Regions from separate parts of the Streptomyces montanus genome, predicted to be linked through region 1. Evidence: riboswitches for the same ligand, from Rfam matches in the RefSeq annotation. Region 1 holds a riboswitch; the other holds the start of a gene.
The links. A riboswitch is a leader RNA that binds a small molecule or an ion and turns the genes downstream of it on or off. The one in region 1 is predicted to bind ZMP and ZTP.

Region 1 (9,193 bases):
TCGCCGTCAGCGCCTCCTCACAGGTCTCCACACTCACGCCGTACGCCGCGATGCGCTGTTCCTCGACGAGCGTGTCGAGCGCATCGAAGACCGCGTCCGACGCGTACACGGGCGTGGGCGGGCAGTGCAGCTGCACCAGGTCGAGGGTGTCCACGCCCAGATTCGTGCGTGAGCGGTCGGTCCAGGCGCGGAAGTTGTCGAGGGTGTAGAGCGCGGGGTCCAGCGCCACCCGGCGGCCCATCTTCGTCGCGACGAGGATGTCCGCGTCCGGGCGTACCCGCAGATAACGGCCGATGAGCTGCTCGCTACGCCCGTCGCCGTACACATCGGCGGTGTCGAAGAACGTCACGCCGCTCTCGACCGCGGCGTCCAGCACGGCGAGAGCGTCCTCCTCCTTGACCTCGCCCCAGTCGGCGCCCAGCTGCCAGGTGCCCAGGCCTACGACGGAGACCCGCTGGTTCGTCCTGCCGAATACCCGCTGTTCCATGATGATCTCTGTCCCTCTTTCCCGTGGCGCCCGTGAGGCTCAAGCATGCGACGTACCTCCAGCATCGGGGCCACGAAGATCGCCCGTCCAACAGGAGTTTGCGCATGCTGTCATGAACCGGCCTTCTCAATCACCTGCGGAATCACATGCCGGGTGACATGCCGAATCACACCACGGTGAGGCACCACCCGTCCGCAGGGGCCCCCTCCCCAATCCGCGGGTAGGGGGTCCCCCTGGGGACCGGGTGTCGTCCTGGGCCTGGAGTCAGGTCTCCTCGCGGTCGAGGAGTTCCTTCACACCGTGGGCTGTGAGCGCCAGCTCCTCCGGTGTGCCCGCGTCGATGACCAGCGACAGTCTCTCGCTGGGCCAGCCATGGGCGAGTACCCCGAGGACCACGTTGCGGTGCCGCTTGATCTGCGGCAATGCCTGTTCCATGCGGTCCTGTGTGGTGAAGACCGGCACCAGCTCGGTGCCGTCCTCCTGCTCGAACACGGGCAGGGTCAGTGCCTTGGGGGCGGGTCCTTCCGCGTCGGTTCCGGTGGGGAGCAGAACCTCGCTCCTGGCCAGCGTGCTCAACGCCGCCTCGTCCACGGTGCCCTCGACGACCGCGCGCAAGGCCTGCTGGGCGGCGGAACCGCCGCCGCCCTGGGAGTGGAAGTCAGTCACGGTTCGTCCAATCGCCGTATCGGTCACAGGCTCCTATCGGAGTCCGACGGGCCGAGTACCCGAACCCCCGAGACCCATGTGGCAGCTGCCCGGAACCGGTACGCATATGGCGTCGGGATCCGGGCACTCGTCGCGCATGCACGGCACACCGGCGTGCGGGAGGGGGTGACCGCCATGCAGGCACACCTCAACTGGCATATCGACCTGGACATCGAGCGGACCGAAACCGAGAGCGAGGCGACCGCCTCCCTTCGGCTGCCCGACTCCACTCTCCTGACCACCCGCGGTCACGCCCGGCGCAATCCCGACGATCCGGAACAGGCCCGGGTCGGTGAGGAACTCGCCACGGCCCGGGCACTCAACGACCTGGCTCGACGGCTGCTGCGCAAGGCGGCGAACGAGATCGAGGAGACCACGCACTCCCCGGCGCACCCGCACCTGTGACGCGGGCAGCCGCCGGCTCCAGGGCCGTCACTGACGGAGTTCTCCGTCAGTGACGCACGAGGTCAGTGACTCAGGGGGTCAACGCAGGAGGTCAGTGACGCACGAGCAGGGTGCGGATTCCCTCGGCCGTCAGGGTCAGCACGTCGGAGTGACCGGGGTCGATGGCCAACTGCAGTTCCTCGTCGGGCCAGTCGGTGGCCAGCCGCCCCAGCGGCACCAGCCGGTAGGACAGGACGCTCGGCAGTGCATCGCCCAGCCGCTCCTCCGAGGTGAACACGGGTACCTGCTGGGAGCCGTCGGCCTGGTCGAGCACGGGCAGGACCAGGGCTCGCGGGTCTCCGTTCTTTCGCTCGTGGTGCCGGGGATCGACGACGGGTATCAGGACAGGCGTCTCGGTCAGCACCGCCAAGGCTCTCTGCAAGGCCTCCCCGCCCACGGAGTCGTCGGTCAGGACCCTGAGGGCTTCCTGCGCCTGCGAGGGGGTCGGATGATCGGGGATGTCGGGCATCGTGCGCCCCCATCGTGTCGACGGGCCTGTCCGGCGGACGTCCCGTCTCTGCATGACCACACTCGTGTACCCGCTCCAGATGCACGCATACGTCCGGGGTGCGGGCCATTCCTGCCACCGCTGGAACCCATGTCTCAGTGCGCGTGCCCGGGCTCTCCCTCGGAGGGCTTGGTCTCCGCGGGCGTCTCGGGATTCTGAGGCCCTTGCTCTGCCTGTGCCCCCTCCCCCGCCTTCGCCGCGCCGCCCGCGTGCACCGTGAAGGCCGCCGTACGGACCTCGCCCTGGTGCTTGAAGTCCAGGAACAGGCGGTACGCACCGGCGCTCGGCACTGTCGCCGTGAAGGAGACCTCCGGGCCGGGCTCGGTCTCGCCGTCGCCGGGTTCGCCATTGGGGTGGACGTGCAGGTAGGCGAGGTCGCCCGAGCGCAGGGCGACCAGGTGACCGTAGGCGCCCAGATAGGGCTGGAGGTCCCGCACCGGCTTCCCGTCCTTGGTCACGGTCAGCCTCAGTTCGCCGGCCTTGCCGGGGGTCGGTTCGCCGTCGAGTTCCACCTCGTACCCGTCGACCTTGGCCGTGGTGCCGGCCGGGGGCAGCTCGGCAGACTCATACGTTCCGGACGCGGCGAGGTCCGCGCCGAGCGTGAGCCCTTCGCCGCCCTTGGGCGTGAAGTCGGCGAAGACCCGGTAGCCGCCGGCCCTGGGCAGGTCCACGGGGGTGGACCAGGTGCCGTCGGCGGCCCGGACGGGGTGCAGGTGGCGATAGACGGTCAGGTCGCGTGAGGCAAGGATCAGATGCAGCTCCTTGTCGTGCTCACGTTGGTACGCACTGACTGCGCGGCCGGTCGCGTCCCGCACGATGGCGAAGCGCAGCTCGGTCTTCTTTCCGGCCTCGATGCGCGGCGTCCTCAGGTCGAGGGTGTAGCCGCCCCGGGAGATCTCGAGACCTCCGGGCGGTTCCGGCTCATGCCCGCCGCCCTTGTCCTTGTGGCCACCCCGCCCGTCTCCGTGCCCGCCGGCAGCGTGGGCACTTTCCTTCGGCTCGGGCGAGATCGGATCGACGGCGTTGCCCACGCCGTACGCGGTGCCGAACGTCGCGGCGAGCGCGGCGACGAAGACGGTGATCCGCAGTCCCGTGTTCATGGCTCACTCCTCAGCTTCGAGGCCGCTCATGGTGCGGCCGACGCATTTCAACATACCCCTATGGGGTATGAAGTCAAGCCGGTCGGCCACTTGCTTCAAATACGGCCGGGGGGTATATGTTGGAGCACGTCGAACAGATACCCCGCAGGGGTATCAGAGCCATCGCGTACGACCCAGCCTCTCCGCCCCACCCCCACGTGATCCCGTATCGCGTCCGTGAGCTCCGAGGAGCAGACATGACCACCACCACGCCTGGCGCCGCCGAGGTCGAACTCGCCATCGGCGGCATGACCTGTGCCTCGTGCGCCGCCCGGATCGAGAAGAAGCTCAACCGCATGGAGGGCGTCGAGGCGACCGTCAACTACGCCACGGAGAAGGCGAAGGTCAGCTTCCGCGAGGGAATCGCCGTCGTGGACCTGATCGCCACGGTCGAGGCCACCGGCTACACGGCACGGGAGCCCGAACCCGAGCCGGTACGCACCGAGTCGGCATCCGGCGAGGTGGCCGCGCGGGAGGAGGGTGACGAACTGCGGCCGCTGCGCGAGCGGTTGACCGCCGCCGTCGCGCTCGCTGTCCCCGTGGTCGCGATGGCGATGGCCCCGGCGCTGCAGTTCGAGTACTGGCAGTGGCTGTCCCTGACCCTGGCGGCGCCCGTGGTGACGTATGCCGCGTGGCCCTTCCACAAGGCGGCCTGGACCAATGCCAAGCATGGCGCCGCCACCATGGACACCCTGATCTCCGTCGGTACCGGGGCCGCGTTCCTGTGGTCGCTGTGGGCCCTGTTCTTCGGTACGGCGGGTACGCCCGGTATGACACACCCCTTCGAGTTCACGATCGCCCGCACCGACGGCGCCGGGAACATCTATCTGGAGGCCGCGGCGGGCGTCACGGCCTTCATCCTGGCCGGGCGGTACTTCGAGGCACGGTCGAAGCGGAAGGCGGGGGCGGCGCTGAAGGCCCTGCTGGAGCTGGGCGCCAAGGACGTCACCGTCCTGCGTGACGGCGGCCGCGAGGAGCGTATCGCCGTCAGCGAGTTGAAGGTCGGCGACCGGTTCCTCGTGCGGCCCGGTGAGAAGATCGCCACCGATGGTGTGGTCGTCGAGGGTTCGTCCGCCGTGGACGCCTCCATGCTCACGGGAGAGTCGGTGCCGGTCGAGGTCGGTCCCGGGGACGGCGTCACCGGGGCCACCCTGAACGCCGGTGGACGCCTGGTCGTCGAGGCCACCCGCGTCGGTGCCGACACCCAGCTGGCCCGTATGGCCAAGCTGGTCGAGGACGCGCAGAACGGCAAGGCGGCGGCTCAGCGCCTCGCCGACAAGATCTCCGCGGTCTTCGTTCCCGTCGTGATCGCCCTGGCCCTCGCCACCCTGGCGTTCTGGCTCGGCAACGGCGCGGGACTCACCGCGGCCTTCACCGCCGCGGTCGCCGTCCTGATCATCGCCTGCCCCTGCGCCCTCGGCCTGGCGACACCGACCGCCCTCATGGTCGGTACGGGACGCGGGGCCCAGCTCGGCATCCTCATCAAGGGCCCTGAAGTCCTGGAGAGCACGCGCAAGGTGGACACCATCGTCCTGGACAAGACCGGCACCGTCACCACCGGCAGGATGACCCTGCTCGCCGTGCACACCGCCGAAGGCACCGACGAGGACGAGGTGCTGCGCCTCGCGGGCGCCCTGGAGCATTCCTCCGAGCATCCCATCGCCCAGGCCGTCGCCTCCGGTGCCACCGCCCGGGTCGGGACCCTGCCCGTTCCCGAGGACTTCGCCAACCTCGCGGGCCTCGGCGTCCAGGGCGTCGTCGAGGGGCACGCGGTCCTGGTCGGCCGCGAGAAGCTGCTGACAGAGTGGGCCATGTCATTGCCCTCCGAGCTGCGGCGCGCCAAGGCCGAGGCGGAGGCGGCCGGACGTACCGCCATCGCCGTCGCCTGGGACGGCGAGGCCCGCGCGGTCCTGGAGGTCGCCGACGCCGTCAAGGAGACCAGCCCGGAGGCCATCGCACGGCTGCGTGCCCTCGGCCTCACTCCCCTCCTGCTGACCGGTGACAACAAGGCGGTCGCCGAGGCGGTCGCCGCGGAGGTGGGCATCGCTCCCGAGCACGTGATCGCCGAGGTCATGCCGCAGGACAAGGTGGCCGTCGTCCGCCGGCTGCAGAGCGAGGGCCGATCCGTCGCCATGGTCGGCGACGGGGTCAACGACGCGGCCGCGCTGGCCCAGGCGGATCTGGGTCTGGCGATGGGCACGGGTACGGACGCCGCGATCGAGGCGGGCGACCTGACGCTGGTGAGGGGCGATCTCAGGGTCGCTGCGGACGCCATCCGGCTCTCCCGCAAGACACTGGGCACCATCAGGTCCAACCTGTTCTGGGCCTTCGCGTACAACGTCGCCGCCCTCCCGCTCGCCGCGGCCGGGCTGCTCAACCCCATGATCGCGGGGGCCGCGATGGCCTTCTCCTCGGTCTTCGTGGTCGGCAACAGCCTGCGCCTGCGCGGCTTCCAGCCCACCGGACGCTGAGCCGCAGGCACGCACCGAGCACCGAACGAGCACTGAGCGAACACCGGGCACGGGCCGCAGCGAGCCGTCTGCGCTTGCTGTGGCCCCCGTGCCGGAGGAGGCTCGATGGGAGAGGTAAGGAGGTCCACCATGGGCACCACATCAGGACCCGGCTTCGACACCGACACGCTGCGCCAGGGCGTCGAAGGCCAGAACCCCGAAACGCTCCTGTCGCTGTACGCCGACGACGCGGAGCTCCGCATCGTCGACCGCAACACCCAGCCCAGCCACCCGAAGGTGATGCACGGCCGCGAGCAGATCAGCGAGATGCTCAACGACGTGTACAGCCGCGACATGACCCACAAGCTGGAACAGTGCATCGTCCAGGGCGACCAGGCCGCCTTCACGGAGTTCTGCGAGTATCCCGACGGCGTCAAGGTGCTCGCCACCTCGACGCTTGCGCTGCGGGACGGCAAGATCGTCGACCAGATCTTGCTGCAGGAATGGGACGACGAGCCGTAGGAAGCCCTGCGGCGAAGGTAGGGTGGTGCCGGGCCGTGACTGGCGCTGAGGTGGAGCACCACCGGGGAGCGGTCCGACGAATGGGTCGATGCCGTGCGCCTGGGCGATTGTTTCAGCGACGCTCAGGAGGAGCCCATGTCCCGGACCGCTCGACTCATGGACGGCACCGGTCTCGCACGGCGCATCGTCGAGGAGACCGCCAAGCGGGCGGCGGACATCACGGAGCGGACGGGGACGGCGCCTTGCCTTGCGACCGTTCTCGTCGGTGAGGATCCGGCTTCCGTCACGTATGTCCGTATGAAGCAGAACCGCTGCCGGAAGGCGGGCATCGAGTCGCGGCACGTGGCACTGCCCGCCGCCACCACGACGGCGGAGCTGGTGGATGCCCTCGGCGCCCTGTCCGCCGATCCCGGAGTGCACGGCATCCTGTTGCAGCACCCGATGGGGCCGCACATCGACGAACGCGCGGCGTTCGAGGCGATCGCTCCGTGGAAGGACGTCGACGGGGTGACGCTCGCCTCCTTCTCCGCGATGGGCTTCGGTCTGCCCGGCTTCACGTCCTGCACACCAGGCGGCATCATGCGGCTGCTCGACGAGTACGACGTCGACCCGGCCGGCAAGCGTGCCGTCGTGGTGGGCCGCAGCGCCATTCTCGGCAAGCCGGTCGGCATGCTGCTGCTCGGGCGCGACGCCACGGTGACGTACTGCCATTCACGCACCGCGGACCTGTCCTCGGCCGTCCGGGAGGCGGACATCGTGGTGGCCGCCGTGGGCCGGCCCCGGCTGATCCGCGGGCAGGACATCAAGCCGGGCGCCGTGGTGATCGACGCCGGGTACAACCCCGGCAACGTCGGCGACGTCGACTTCGACACCGCTCGTGAGCGGGCCGGGCTCATCACCCCCGTGCCCGGCGGGGTCGGCCCCATGACGATCGCGACGCTGCTGGCCCAGACCGTCGAGGCGGCGGGCCGGCAGCTCGCGGCGTCGGTGTGATCAGCGCATCCACGCGCTGTACTGCATGACGTCCCCCGCCTTGACGGCGTACTCGGGCTCGTCCTTGGTGAAGGTGGTCTCCAGGCCGAGAACGGCGCCGGTGGCTGGGTCCATGATCAGCATCTGGCGCGCGCCAGAGCCGTCGTACACGTACGCCTGCCCGGCCCGTCCGAGCCGGTCCGTCACCTGGCCGACGGGCCGCAGTCCCTTCGCCTCCGCCAGGACCTGGGCGAGTGCGGCGGACTCGCGGGCGCCGAGCGTCCAGTTGTCGAGCAACTGCCCCATCGCGTACAGGAGTTGCTGTGTGCTCAGGGAGCCGGAGTGGTCCACCTCCTCGAGGTAGGCGCGCAGCCGCGCGGCCTCGTACGGCGGCGGCGCGGCGGGCGGGGCATCGCTCCAGCTCGGCGGGTACGTCTGCTCGCTGAGGACATGGCCGTCCTCGACCAAGCGCTCGCCGTCCGAATCACTGATCACCGGCCTGCCCGGGTGGCGCGGGTCGGTCGCCACAACGAGCTCCGTGTGGCTGTCGTCCTTCTTCCAGCGCACGATGCGCTCTTGAGGAAGAGTGATCGGCGGTTTGTCGTCCGACAGGCCCATGCTCCAGGACTGCACATGGGTGCCGCGCACCAGCCGCGGCGAGCCGTCCGCCGCGGCTGCCTCGGCGCGTTCGGCAAGCTGGTCCAGGGGTCGGGGATCGGAGTCGGCCCGCACCACCAGTGGGCGCGGCGCGGCCACCGCGGGCGTGGTGTTCGAACCGGCGAGCACGAAGGTCAGGGTGAGGGCGGCTACGACGCAAGCCGCCGCGAGGCCCCAGAGCAGACGCATACGCCGGACACGATCGGGACGCCGGTCGTTCAGCAGCCGGTTGAGGCGGCGCTCGGCGTTGTGGTCCAGCGGTCCGTCGCCGAAGTGAGGGTCGACAGGCGTCACCGGATTGGCGCGGCGCAGGAGTTCGAGTTCGTCAGCCATGGCCGTGCTCCTTCGAAGAGGTCGCCTCGGCGGCGACCGTGGTCCGCATGCGGTCGATCTCGGCTCGCAGCCGCCGCCGGGCGCGGTGCAGGCGCATCGCCGCCGCCCTGCTGCCGCAGCCGAGAACCACGGCGACCTCGTCGATGCCGAGTTCCTCCCAGGCGGTGAGCCGCAGCACCTCGCGGTCGGCCGGGGAGAGCCGGGCCAGCGCGTCGTGCACCCACGCGCCGGGCGGCTCGGAGTCGGGGCTGTCCACGATCTGGCTGCCGCGTGCGGTCTCGTCGTGGCCGAGCTTGTCGAGCAGGCGCCTCCGGCGTCCGTAGCCGCGTATCGCATTGGACAGGCAGTTGCGTGCCACGCCGTACAGCCAGGGCAGGGCGTTCGCGGGCAGGTCGGAGCGGCGCCGCCAGGCGACGGTGAACACCTCCGCCACCACTTCCTCGACTTCGCTCGTCCGGCCGTCCAGTCGCCGCGCAACGTAGCGGCTGACCGCCCAGTAGTGCTCGCGATAGGCAGCGGCGAAGGTCTCGTCGTTGCTCATGTTCCCTAGGTGTCCGGCAGGTTCGCGATCGTCACACCTGTTTCCGTGATCCTTGTCGCTTCGCTCAAGTGTGACGCCGGGGCGGACCGCGGACACAGGCGGGGCATGGAGAGCAACACTGTCACCGCGGCGCTCGCGCCCTCGCGTGCGCGTCGTCCGGGAATCGCCGCCGTCCGCTGGCTGACCACCACGGACCACAAGACGATCGGCACGCTGTATCTGGTCACGTCGTTCGCGTTCTTCGTCATCGGCGGCGTGATGGCGCTGTTCATGCGCGCCGAACTCGCCCGGCCCGGGCTGCAGATCATGTCGAACGAGCAGTTCAACCAGGCGTTCACGATGCACGGCACGATCATGCTGCTGATGTTCGCGACGCCGCTGTTCGCCGGCTTCACCAACTGGATCATGCCGCTGCAGATCGGTGCGCCGGACGTC
Region 2 (9,193 bases), on a different contig from region 1:
CGGCAAGGTCTTCGCCGAGGGGGACATCGACATGGTGCTGCTCGCGTTCGGCATGCTGGGCGACCAGGCCCGCGACGAGAACGAGCCGGGGGCGGCGGTGCGTGTCGCGCAGACCAACTACACGGGCGCGGTCTCGGCCGGTCTGATCTGCGCCAAGTCCCTGCAGACGCAGGGGCACGGCTCCCTGGTGGTGCTCTCCTCGGTCGCCGGCGAGCGGGCCCGCCGCGCCAACTTCATCTACGGATCCAGCAAGGCGGGCCTCGACGCCTTCGCGCAGGGCCTGGGCGACGCACTGCACGGAACGGGCGTCCATGTGATGGTCGTACGCCCCGGCTTCGTCCACTCGAAGATGACCGCGGGTCTGCCGGCCGCCCCGCTCGCGACCACTCCCGAGGCGGTTGCCACGGCCATCGAGACGGGCCTGCGGCGGCGCTCCGAGACGGTATGGGTGCCCGGCACGCTCCGGGTCGTCATGTCGGCGCTGCGCCACGTACCGCGAGCGGTGTTCCGGCGGCTGCCGGTCTAGGTCCTGGCGGCCCGGGGCCTGGGCGTCGGTCAGCGCTTCAGGCTGACGATCACGGACTTCGCCATGGGGTTGCCGCTCTGGTTGACCTGGACGTGGCCCACACCGAGCACCTTGTCGGTGCCCGGGACCGGCTCCACCGCCGACAGCCAGAGCGACTGCTGCGAACTGGGCCTGACTCCGCCGGTGTTGGGCAGCCTGGGGCGCTTGATCTTCGTGCACGCGCCGTCCTCGGCGAGGTAGCGGTTGCCGTCCAGGAAGAGTCCTCGCGTACCGTCGCGCGCCACGGGAACGCGTGTGGCGCAGTCCCTCTCCGCGTCCGGCTGCCTGCTCCAGCGCGAGCCGTCCCAGCGCAGGCGTACGGCCTCGTCCTGCGGCTCGGCGTCGACCTCGCCATGGTTGAAGGTGTGCGTGCCGTACGCCCGCACGTCGTCCTTCGCGAGGACGAGGACCTCGTCGAGGGTGGCGGTGGGCTCGGGCGGCACCGGGTCCGGAAAGCGGTACTCCGGCGTCGGCGTCACCGTCCAGGCGCGGCCGTCCCAGTGCAGAGCGGCGGGCTGGGCGGTCTCGTGACCGCTCTCCTCGGACTCGCCGTCGCGGTAGCCGACGGCCCACAGGTCGTCGGAGGCGCTGCCGTCGAGCGAGGCGGCGGTCGCGGGCAGCGCGGACGTGGTCCACCGGGTGCCGTCCCAGTGCAGGATCCGCGAGTCGCGGCTGAGCACCCAGATGTCGTCGGCGCTGAAGGCCTTCAGGTCGGCCACGGGGCGGCCGTCGGGGAGCTCCGGCACCGCGGACCAGCGGGTGCCGTCCCAGTGAGCCATCCGCGACGCGCTCTGATCCGGCCGGCCGGCCGTCAGCAGCACCTCCCCGGAGCCCAGAGGGTCCAGACGCGGCTCGTGGACGCTCTCCCCGAGCGTCGTCGGCATGGGCTGCCGCTGCCAGCGCTTGCCGTCGTAGCGGAGCAGGAAACCGTCGGAGGTCCCCTCCGTGGCCCCCGCGACCCAGATGTCGTCCTCGGCGAGCGCGACCACGTCCGACAGGCCCTGGGAGTCGAAGATCTCGTCGTACGTCCAGGCCGGCCCGGAGGAGGAACCGCCGCCTCCGCCTGACGGGTCTGTCTGCCCCGACTGGCTCTCCTGCCCCTTCTGGCTCCCCTGCCCCTCCTGCCCTCCCTTGCCCGCGCACCCGGCCGCCGCGAGGGCGAGCACGGCGAGCGTGACGGTGATCCTGCGCATGATCCCCCTCGTCGTCCGCTCCGCCGGTGCTCCCCGGGCGCGCGAGTCCTCAGCGAGCGTGTCCTCAGCGAGCGGGCAGCGTGGTGTCGCGGTCCGCGGACGCGCCGGCCTGCGGGGGCACGACCGTGCCTCCGAACACGAAGTCGCGCAGCCTGCGCCACACCCCGTCGGCGCCCTGCTCGTACAGCGCGAAACCGGTGCACGGCCACTCGGCCTCGTACTCGGACAGCTCCTCGAACGCCCGGTCCATCGCCTCGTCGTCGATGCCGTGCGCCACCGTCACATGCGGGTGGTACGGGAACTGCAGTTCGCGTGCCACGGGCCCGGACGCGTCCCGGACCTGCTTCTGCAGCCAGGTGCAGGCCTCGGCCCCCTCGACGACCTGCACGAACACGACGGGCGACAGCGGACGGAACGTTCCCGTGCCGGACAGCCGCATCGGGAAGGACCGCCCGGCGGCCGCGACCTCGGCGAGATGCGCCTCGATCGCGGGCAGCGCCGAGTCGTCGACCTCTGTCGGCGGCAGCAGCGTGACGTGGGTGGGGATGCCGGAAGCCGCGGGGTCGCCGAAGCCCGCGCGCCGCTCCTGGAGCAGGCTGCCGTGTGGCTCCGGGACCGCGATCGACACACCGATCGTTACGGTCCCCACGTCGTCTCCTGTCGTCGTTGTGGTGTTCTGGCGTTGTCGTGTTCTGACGTTGTGCCGCTGTGGCGTTCTGGCGTCTCCGCGCGTTCCTGGCGGGCAGGGATGGCGGTCGGTCCTGTGTGTCCCTGTTTCCGTACGGCCTACGACTGTACGGCGGTCGGGGCCGATGCCGGTATCAGTGTCCGGGTCAGTGCTTGGCGGGCAGGAAGCCCACCCGGTCGTACGCCTGGGAGAGCGTCTCCGCGGCGACGGCACGCGCCTTCTCCGCGCCCTTGGCCAGAATCGAGTCGAGCGTCTCCGGGTCGTCCAGATACTGCTGAGTGCGCTCCCGGAACGGCGTCACGAAGTCGACCATGACCTCGGCGAGGTCCGTCTTGAGCGCACCGTAGCCCTTGCCCGCGTACTTCTGCTCCAGTTCCGTGATACCGGTGCCGGTGAGGGTCGAGTAGATGGTCAGCAGATTGCTGATACCCGGCTTGTGCTCCGTGTCATACCTGATGACGGTCTCGGTGTCGGTGACCGCGCTCTTGACCTTCTTGGCGGTGGCTCTGGGCTCGTCGAGGAGGTTGATGAGGCCCTTCGGAGTCGAGGCCGACTTGCTCATCTTGATCGACGGGTCCTGAAGATCGTAGATCTTCGCCGTCTCCTTGAGGATGTACGGCGCCGGGACCGTGAACGTCTGTCCGAAGCGGCCGTTGAAGCGCTCGGCGAGGTCACGCGTGAGCTCGATGTGCTGGCGCTGGTCCTCACCGACCGGGACCTCGTTGGCCCGGTACAGCAGGATGTCCGCGACCTGCAGGATCGGGTACGTGAAGAGGCCGACGGAGGCGCGCTCCGTCCCCTGCCTGGCGGACTTGTCCTTGAACTGGGTCATGCGCGAGGCCTCACCGAAGCCGGTGAGACAGTTCATGATCCAGGCGAGCTGCGCGTGCTCGGGCACATGGCTCTGGACGAAGAGCGTGCAACGCTCCGGGTCGAGGCCGGCGGCCAGCAGCTGGGCCGCGGCGAGCCGGGTGTTGGAGCGCAGCTCGGCGGGGTCCTGCGGAAGGGTGATCGCATGCAGGTCGACGACCATGTAGAACGCGTCGTGGGTCTCCTGCAGGGCCACCCACTGACGGACGGCGCCGAGGTAGTTGCCGAGGTGGAACGAGCCTGCGGTGGGCTGGATTCCGGAGAGCACGCGAGGTCGATCAGAGGCCATGGCCTCATTCTCTCAGGTGCCGGGGCCCGCTCCGGAACTGGTCGGAAACAGAAGTGACACAGGTGGGAACCGATCGGCCTCCGGCGGTGTAGCAAGAGTGTGAAAACGCGGGAGGGGGACCGCATCGTCGATGAGGCCGCGGTGATCGCACGCGTACGCGCCGGAGAGCCGGAGGCCTACGCCTACCTGGTGCGCGCCCACACGGGCATCGCGCTCAGGGCGGCCCGCGCGCTCGGAGCGGGTGCGGACGCGGAGGACGTGGTGCAGCAGGCCTTCTTCAAGGCGTACTGCTCCCTGGAGCGCTTTCGGGACGGCACGGCGTTCCGGCCGTGGCTGCTGTCGATCGTCGCCAATGAGACGAGGAACACAGTGCGGGCGGCGGGCCGCCGACGGACGCTGGCCGATCGGGAGGCGGCACTGGTCGGGCCCGATCCGCTGATACGGGAATCGGCGGACCCGGCTGTCGCCGCGCTGGAGACAGAGCGCCGCGTGGCCCTGCTGGGCGCGCTGGAAGAGCTGAGCGAGGAGCATCGGCTGGTCGTCACCTACCGCTATCTGCTGGAGATGGACGAGCCGGAAACGGCCCAGGCCCTGGGCTGGCCACGCGGGACGGTCAAGTCCCGGCTCAATCGTGCGTTGCGCAAGCTGGAGCGGTTGCTGCCGGATTTCCAGCCGCGGGAAGGAGGTGATGAGCATGAGTGAGTCGTACGAGAACGAGGGCGCGGAGTCTTCGGGCGGTCGTGCGCCCGGGGAGTCCCGCGAGCCCGGGGGTGCGCGTCGGCCGTCCGGAGGCGGCGGCGAGCGCCGGAGCGTGGGCACCTCCCGGCTGCCCGAGGAACTGCGCGCGCTCGGGCGGTCGTTGGATCCGCCAGGTGCGAGCGGGACCGAGTCGATGGTCGAGCGGGTGCTTGAGCAGATACTCGCCGAGCGGGTGCCGGTCCCTGTGGCCGAGCCGCCGGAGCCCCGCGCCCGGGTCCGGGTTCGGGCGGTGCGGCGGTGGGCGCGGCTGCGCCGACGCTCGCTGACCGCGGCGCTGTGCGGGCTGCTGACGGTGCTGGTGCTCACGCCTCCGGTGCGGGCCGCGGTCATCGACTGGTTCGACTTCTTCGGGGTCGAGGTGCGGTACGACCCGTCGGCGCCGCCCCCTTCACCGTCTCCGGTGCCGGGCTGCGAGGAGGGCCTCAGCGTGGCCGACGCGGCACGGAAGGCGGGGTTCGAACCGCTGCTGCCACGGGAGTTGGGGCGGCCGACGGCCGCGCAGGTGTCGGGTGGCCGCCGGGTCCTTTCGGTGTGCTGGCGCGGCGGGGACGGCGAGACGATACGGCTCGACCAGTTCCGGGCGAAGCTCTCACCGCTCTTCTGGAAGTCGACGACGGCACCGTACAAAGCGGTCACGGTGAGCGGCGACCATGGCCTGTGGTTCGCCGAGCCCCACCGCCTGGAACTCGCCCTGGTCGACGACCGGGGCCGCGAGTACGCCAAGACGGTCCGCACGGCGGGGCCGACGCTGCTGTGGACGCAGCGGAGTGAGGTGACGCTGCGGCTTGAGGGAGTGGCGTCACAGCCGCGGGCGCTGGAGATCGCGGAGTCCGTGAAGCAGCGGAGTCCGTGAAGTAGCGGGAGACCGTGAAGCCGGCGGAACCGGTGGCGCGTGGATCGGTCCGAACTGGCGAGGACCGAGTGGGAACCTCGACGGGTCGAGCGGTGTACCAGAAGTGACGAGGTGCGGACGGGCCGCACCCGGCACCGACTGGGGGTCCGATGCGAAGCGTTCGTGAACTTGCGGCGGCAGCCGGGGCGTTGGCGGCCACGCTCGCTCTGCTGGTGGCGGGGGCGCCGGCCGCGGTGGCGGGTGGGCCGACGAGTGTGCTGCTGGTCTCGCCCAACAGCGGGGAGACGGCGTCGCTGTACAACAGCGAGCAGGAGTACATGCGTCTGAGCGACCTTCTGCTTGCCGATCCGGGCCGGGCCCTCGACAACTCGAAGGAGAAGCCGCCGGAGCCTGACTTCATAGGCCGCCATATCAATGTCACGTGGATGATCCATGACGTCACCCCCTGGCGAGTGGACATGATCCATCCCGACGTGGCCGGATCCCGGAGCGTCTGGATCCTCACACAGCTCAAAATGGATCTTGGTACGTCGGAGCCTTCGCAGGAGATCTGGCACCAGGCGAAGAACCCGGACGAGCTCCGGGCCCTGCTCACCGATCTCGGCGTCATGAGCAAGCACCCCAAGGGGACGAACCCGGATTCGGGGCCCGAGCAGCCCTCGGGCGACATCTCTGCCGCCGCGCCGGCAGGAACGCCCGCCGCGGGAGCGGGCGGCGGGACCGACTGGTGGTGGGCGATACCGGGGCTGGCGGCCGGAGCCACGCTGGCACTGATGCTGCGGCCGGTCGCCGTGCGGCTGTCGGGGGCGGGGCCGCTGGGGTGGTGGCGGAAACGGGAAGCCGGTCCTCGGCAAGAGCTGAGGGACGTCTGAGGCGGGATGTGCTGACGAGCGCATGCGGGGAGCGGGACCCGTGAGGGGTTTCGGGGTGTCTGCCCGGCTGTGGCGTGTGTCCAGCGCACACATGGCCGACCGCCGCGTCCGTCTCGGCCACGCCACATCCCCGGCTCCCGGTCCGAGGACCGGGAGCCGGGGCCGGGCACGGGGCCCGCTGGGCGAGGCCGGGAGCCGGGCCCGCTGGGCGAGATCGGGGCGAGGCGGCAGCCGGCGCCGTGGCTCAGTCGGCGGCTGGCGCCTCAGCCGAGGTCGATCTCCGGGTAGAGCGGGAAGCCGGCCAGCAGGTCGGTGGCCCGGTGGGAGATCTCGTCCGCGATCTTCGGGTCCAGGATGTGCTGGGCCTTGGAGGGGGTGCCCTTCGCGGTGGTGCCGGGCTCGGCGGTGGTGAGGACCCGGTCGATCAGGGAGGCGATCTCGTCCATCTCGGCGGTGCCCAGGCCACGCGTGGTGAGGGCCGGCGTGCCGATGCGGATGCCGGAGGTGTACCAGGCGCCGTTGGGGTCGGCGGGGATGGCGTTGCGGTTGGTGACGATGCCCGAGTCGAGCAGGGCGGTCTCGGCCTGGCGGCCGGTGAGGCCGTAGGAGGAGGCGACATCGATCAGGTTGAGGTGGTTGTCGGAGCCGCCGGTTACCAGCGTGGCGCCGCGCCGCATCAGGCCCTCGGCGAGGGCGCGGGAGTTGTCGACGACGGCCTGCGCGTAGTCGCGGAACTCGGGACGGCGGGCCTCGGCGAGCGCGACGGCCTTGGCGGCCATGACATGCGGAAGGGGGCCACCGAGGACCATCGGGCAGCCGCGGTCGACCTGGTCCTTGAGGGAGTCGTCGCACAGGACCATGCCGCCGCGCGGGCCGCGCAGCGACTTGTGCGTGGTCGTGGTGACGATCTGGGCGTGCGGGACGGGGTCGAAGTCGCCGGTGAGGACCTTGCCGGCGACGAGACCGGCGAAGTGCGCCATGTCGACCATCAGCGTCGCGCCGACCTCGTCGGCGATCTCCCGCATGATCCGGAAGTTCACCAGGCGGGGGTACGCCGAGTAGCCGGCGACGATGATCAGGGGCTTGAACTCGCGAGCGGAGACACGCAGGGCCTCGTAGTCGATGAGACCGGTGGCGGGGTCGGTGCCGTAGGAGCGCTGGTCGAACATCTTGCCGGAGATGTTGGGGCGGAAGCCGTGGGTGAGGTGGCCGCCGGCGTCCAGGGACATGCCGAGCATGCGCTGGTTGCCGAAGGCCTGGCGCAGCTCGGCCCAGTCGGCCTCGGAGAGGTCGTTGACGTTGCGGACGCCGGCCCGCTCCAGGGCGGGGGCCTCGACGCGCTGGGCGAGGACGGCCCAGAAGGCGACGAGGTTGGCGTCGATGCCGGAGTGCGGCTGCGCGTAGGCGTGGCGGGCGCCGAAGAGTTCCCGGGCGTGCTCGGCGGCGAGGGCTTCGACGGTGTCGACGTTGCGACAGCCGGCGTAGAAGCGGCGGCCGATGGTGCCTTCGGCGTACTTGTCGCTGAACCAGTTGCCCATGGCAAGGAGGGTGGCCGGAGACGCATAGTTCTCGGAGGCGATCAGCTTGAGCATCTCGCGCTGGTCGGCGATCTCCTGGCCGATGGCGTCGGCCACACGGGGCTCGACGGCGCGGATCACGTCGAGGGCGCTGCGGAAGGCGGTGGATTCGGTGGAGACAGGCGCAGAGTTGGCAGACATGGGGGACCTCCGGACGTGGCGTTCAGCGTTCACGGTACGGCCCAGGCGCACGGCACATGTTTGCTCGGGCCGCTCCCCGATGGTTGGTCCCATCCCAGCGCGCCAGTCACGGCCCGCCAGCAGCCTACCGGGCGCGCCGGATGGCCTGCCACGCGGCGGTGGCAGCGGATCGATATCGCCCGGTCCACCATGCGAGCGACGATAGGGGTGAGGGGCCGCAACCGCCCGGTGCCGTGAGAAAAGGAGATCCCGTGACCGCTACGGAGCGGCTGATCGCCTCGGCCGAGGCGCACAGCGCGCACACGTACCACCCGCTGCCTGTCGTCGTGGCCACGGCGGACGGGGCCTGGATGACGGATGTCGAGGGGCGCCGCTTTCTCGATCTGCTGGCCGGATACTCGGCGCTCAATTTCGGACACGGCAACCGCCGGCTGATCGACGCGGCCCGGGCGCAGCTGGAGCGGGTGACGCTGACGTCGCGGGCGTTCCATCACGACCGGTTCGCCGCCTTCTGCACCGAACTGGCCGAGCTGTGCGGCATGGAGACGGTACTGCCGATGAACACGGGTGCGGAGGCGGTCGAGTCGGCCGTGAAGACCGCGCGGAAGTGGGGGTACCGGGTCAAGGGCGTGCCCGACCGGATGGCGAAGATCGTCGTGGCTTCCGACAACTTCCACGGGCGTACGACGACGATCATCAGCTTCTCCACGGACGCGGAGGCGCGGGCGGACTTCGGGCCGTACACACCGGGCTTCGAGATCGTGCCGTACGGGGATCTGACCGCGATGCGCGAAGCGCTCACGGAGAACGCGGTCGCCGTGCTGCTGGAGCCGATCCAGGGCGAGGCGGGGGTGCTGGTGCCGCCGGCCGGTTATCTCGCGGGCGTACGGGAGTTGACGCGCGAGCGGAACGTGCTGTTCGTGGCGGACGAGATCCAGTCGGGGCTGGGCCGGACGGGGCGCACGTTCGCGTGTGAGCACGAGGGCGTGGTGCCGGACATGTATGTGCTGGGCAAGGCGCTCGGGGGCGGCGTGGTGCCGGTGTCGGCGGTGGTCTCGTCGGCGGAGGTGCTGGGCGTGTTCCGGCCGGGCGAGCACGGTTCGACGTTCGGGGGGAATCCGCTGGCCTGCGCGGTGGCGCTGGAGGTCATCGCCATGCTGCGGTCCGGCGAGTTCCAGGCGCGGGCGGCGGAGCTGGGTGAGCGGCTGCACCGTGAGCTGGGGCGGATGTGCGATACGGGCAGGGTGACGCAGGTGCGCGGGCGAGGTCTGTGGGCGGGGGTCGACATCGCCCCGGCGTACGGGACGGGCCGGGAGGTCTCCGAGAAGCTGATGGACCGGGGTGTGCTGGTCAAGGACTCCCACGGCGTCACGATCCGGATCTCTC

Region 2: it holds a riboswitch for ZMP and ZTP, as region 1 does, so the genes downstream of both, FE633_RS19580 (glycine hydroxymethyltransferase) here and FE633_RS06405 (bifunctional 5,10-methylenetetrahydrofolate dehydrogenase/5,10-methenyltetrahydrofolate cyclohydrolase) in region 1, are expected to answer to the same signal.

The regions. Positions count from the first base shown of each region.
Region 1 is NZ_VBZC01000005.1:243,047-252,239, forward strand. It holds gene FE633_RS06370 (aldo/keto reductase) at 1-487, opposite strand, end outside; gene FE633_RS06375 (SseB family protein) at 752-1,153, opposite strand; gene FE633_RS06380 (DUF1876 domain-containing protein) at 1,328-1,597, shown strand; gene FE633_RS06385 (SseB family protein) at 1,689-2,105, opposite strand; gene FE633_RS06390 (hypothetical protein) at 2,240-3,244, opposite strand; gene FE633_RS06395 (heavy metal translocating P-type ATPase) at 3,481-5,754, shown strand; gene FE633_RS06400 (nuclear transport factor 2 family protein) at 5,884-6,255, shown strand; ZMP/ZTP riboswitch at 6,281-6,367, shown strand; gene FE633_RS06405 (bifunctional 5,10-methylenetetrahydrofolate dehydrogenase/5,10-methenyltetrahydrofolate cyclohydrolase) at 6,391-7,248, shown strand; gene FE633_RS06410 (CU044_5270 family protein) at 7,249-8,217, opposite strand; gene FE633_RS06415 (RNA polymerase sigma factor) at 8,210-8,758, opposite strand; partial or broken gene FE633_RS06420 (cbb3-type cytochrome c oxidase subunit I) at 8,864-9,193, shown strand, end outside.
Region 2 is NZ_VBZC01000020.1:68,530-77,722, reverse strand. It holds gene dprE2 (decaprenylphospho-beta-D-erythro-pentofuranosid-2-ulose 2-reductase) at 1-526, shown strand, start outside; gene FE633_RS19610 (hypothetical protein) at 556-1,758, opposite strand; gene FE633_RS19605 (2'-5' RNA ligase family protein) at 1,823-2,407, opposite strand; gene trpS (tryptophan--tRNA ligase) at 2,592-3,605, opposite strand; gene FE633_RS19595 (RNA polymerase sigma factor) at 3,705-4,307, shown strand; gene FE633_RS19590 (hypothetical protein) at 4,300-5,217, shown strand; gene FE633_RS19585 (hypothetical protein) at 5,367-6,089, shown strand; gene FE633_RS19580 (glycine hydroxymethyltransferase) at 6,353-7,807, opposite strand; ZMP/ZTP riboswitch at 7,840-7,927, opposite strand; gene rocD (ornithine--oxo-acid transaminase) at 8,059-9,193, shown strand, end outside.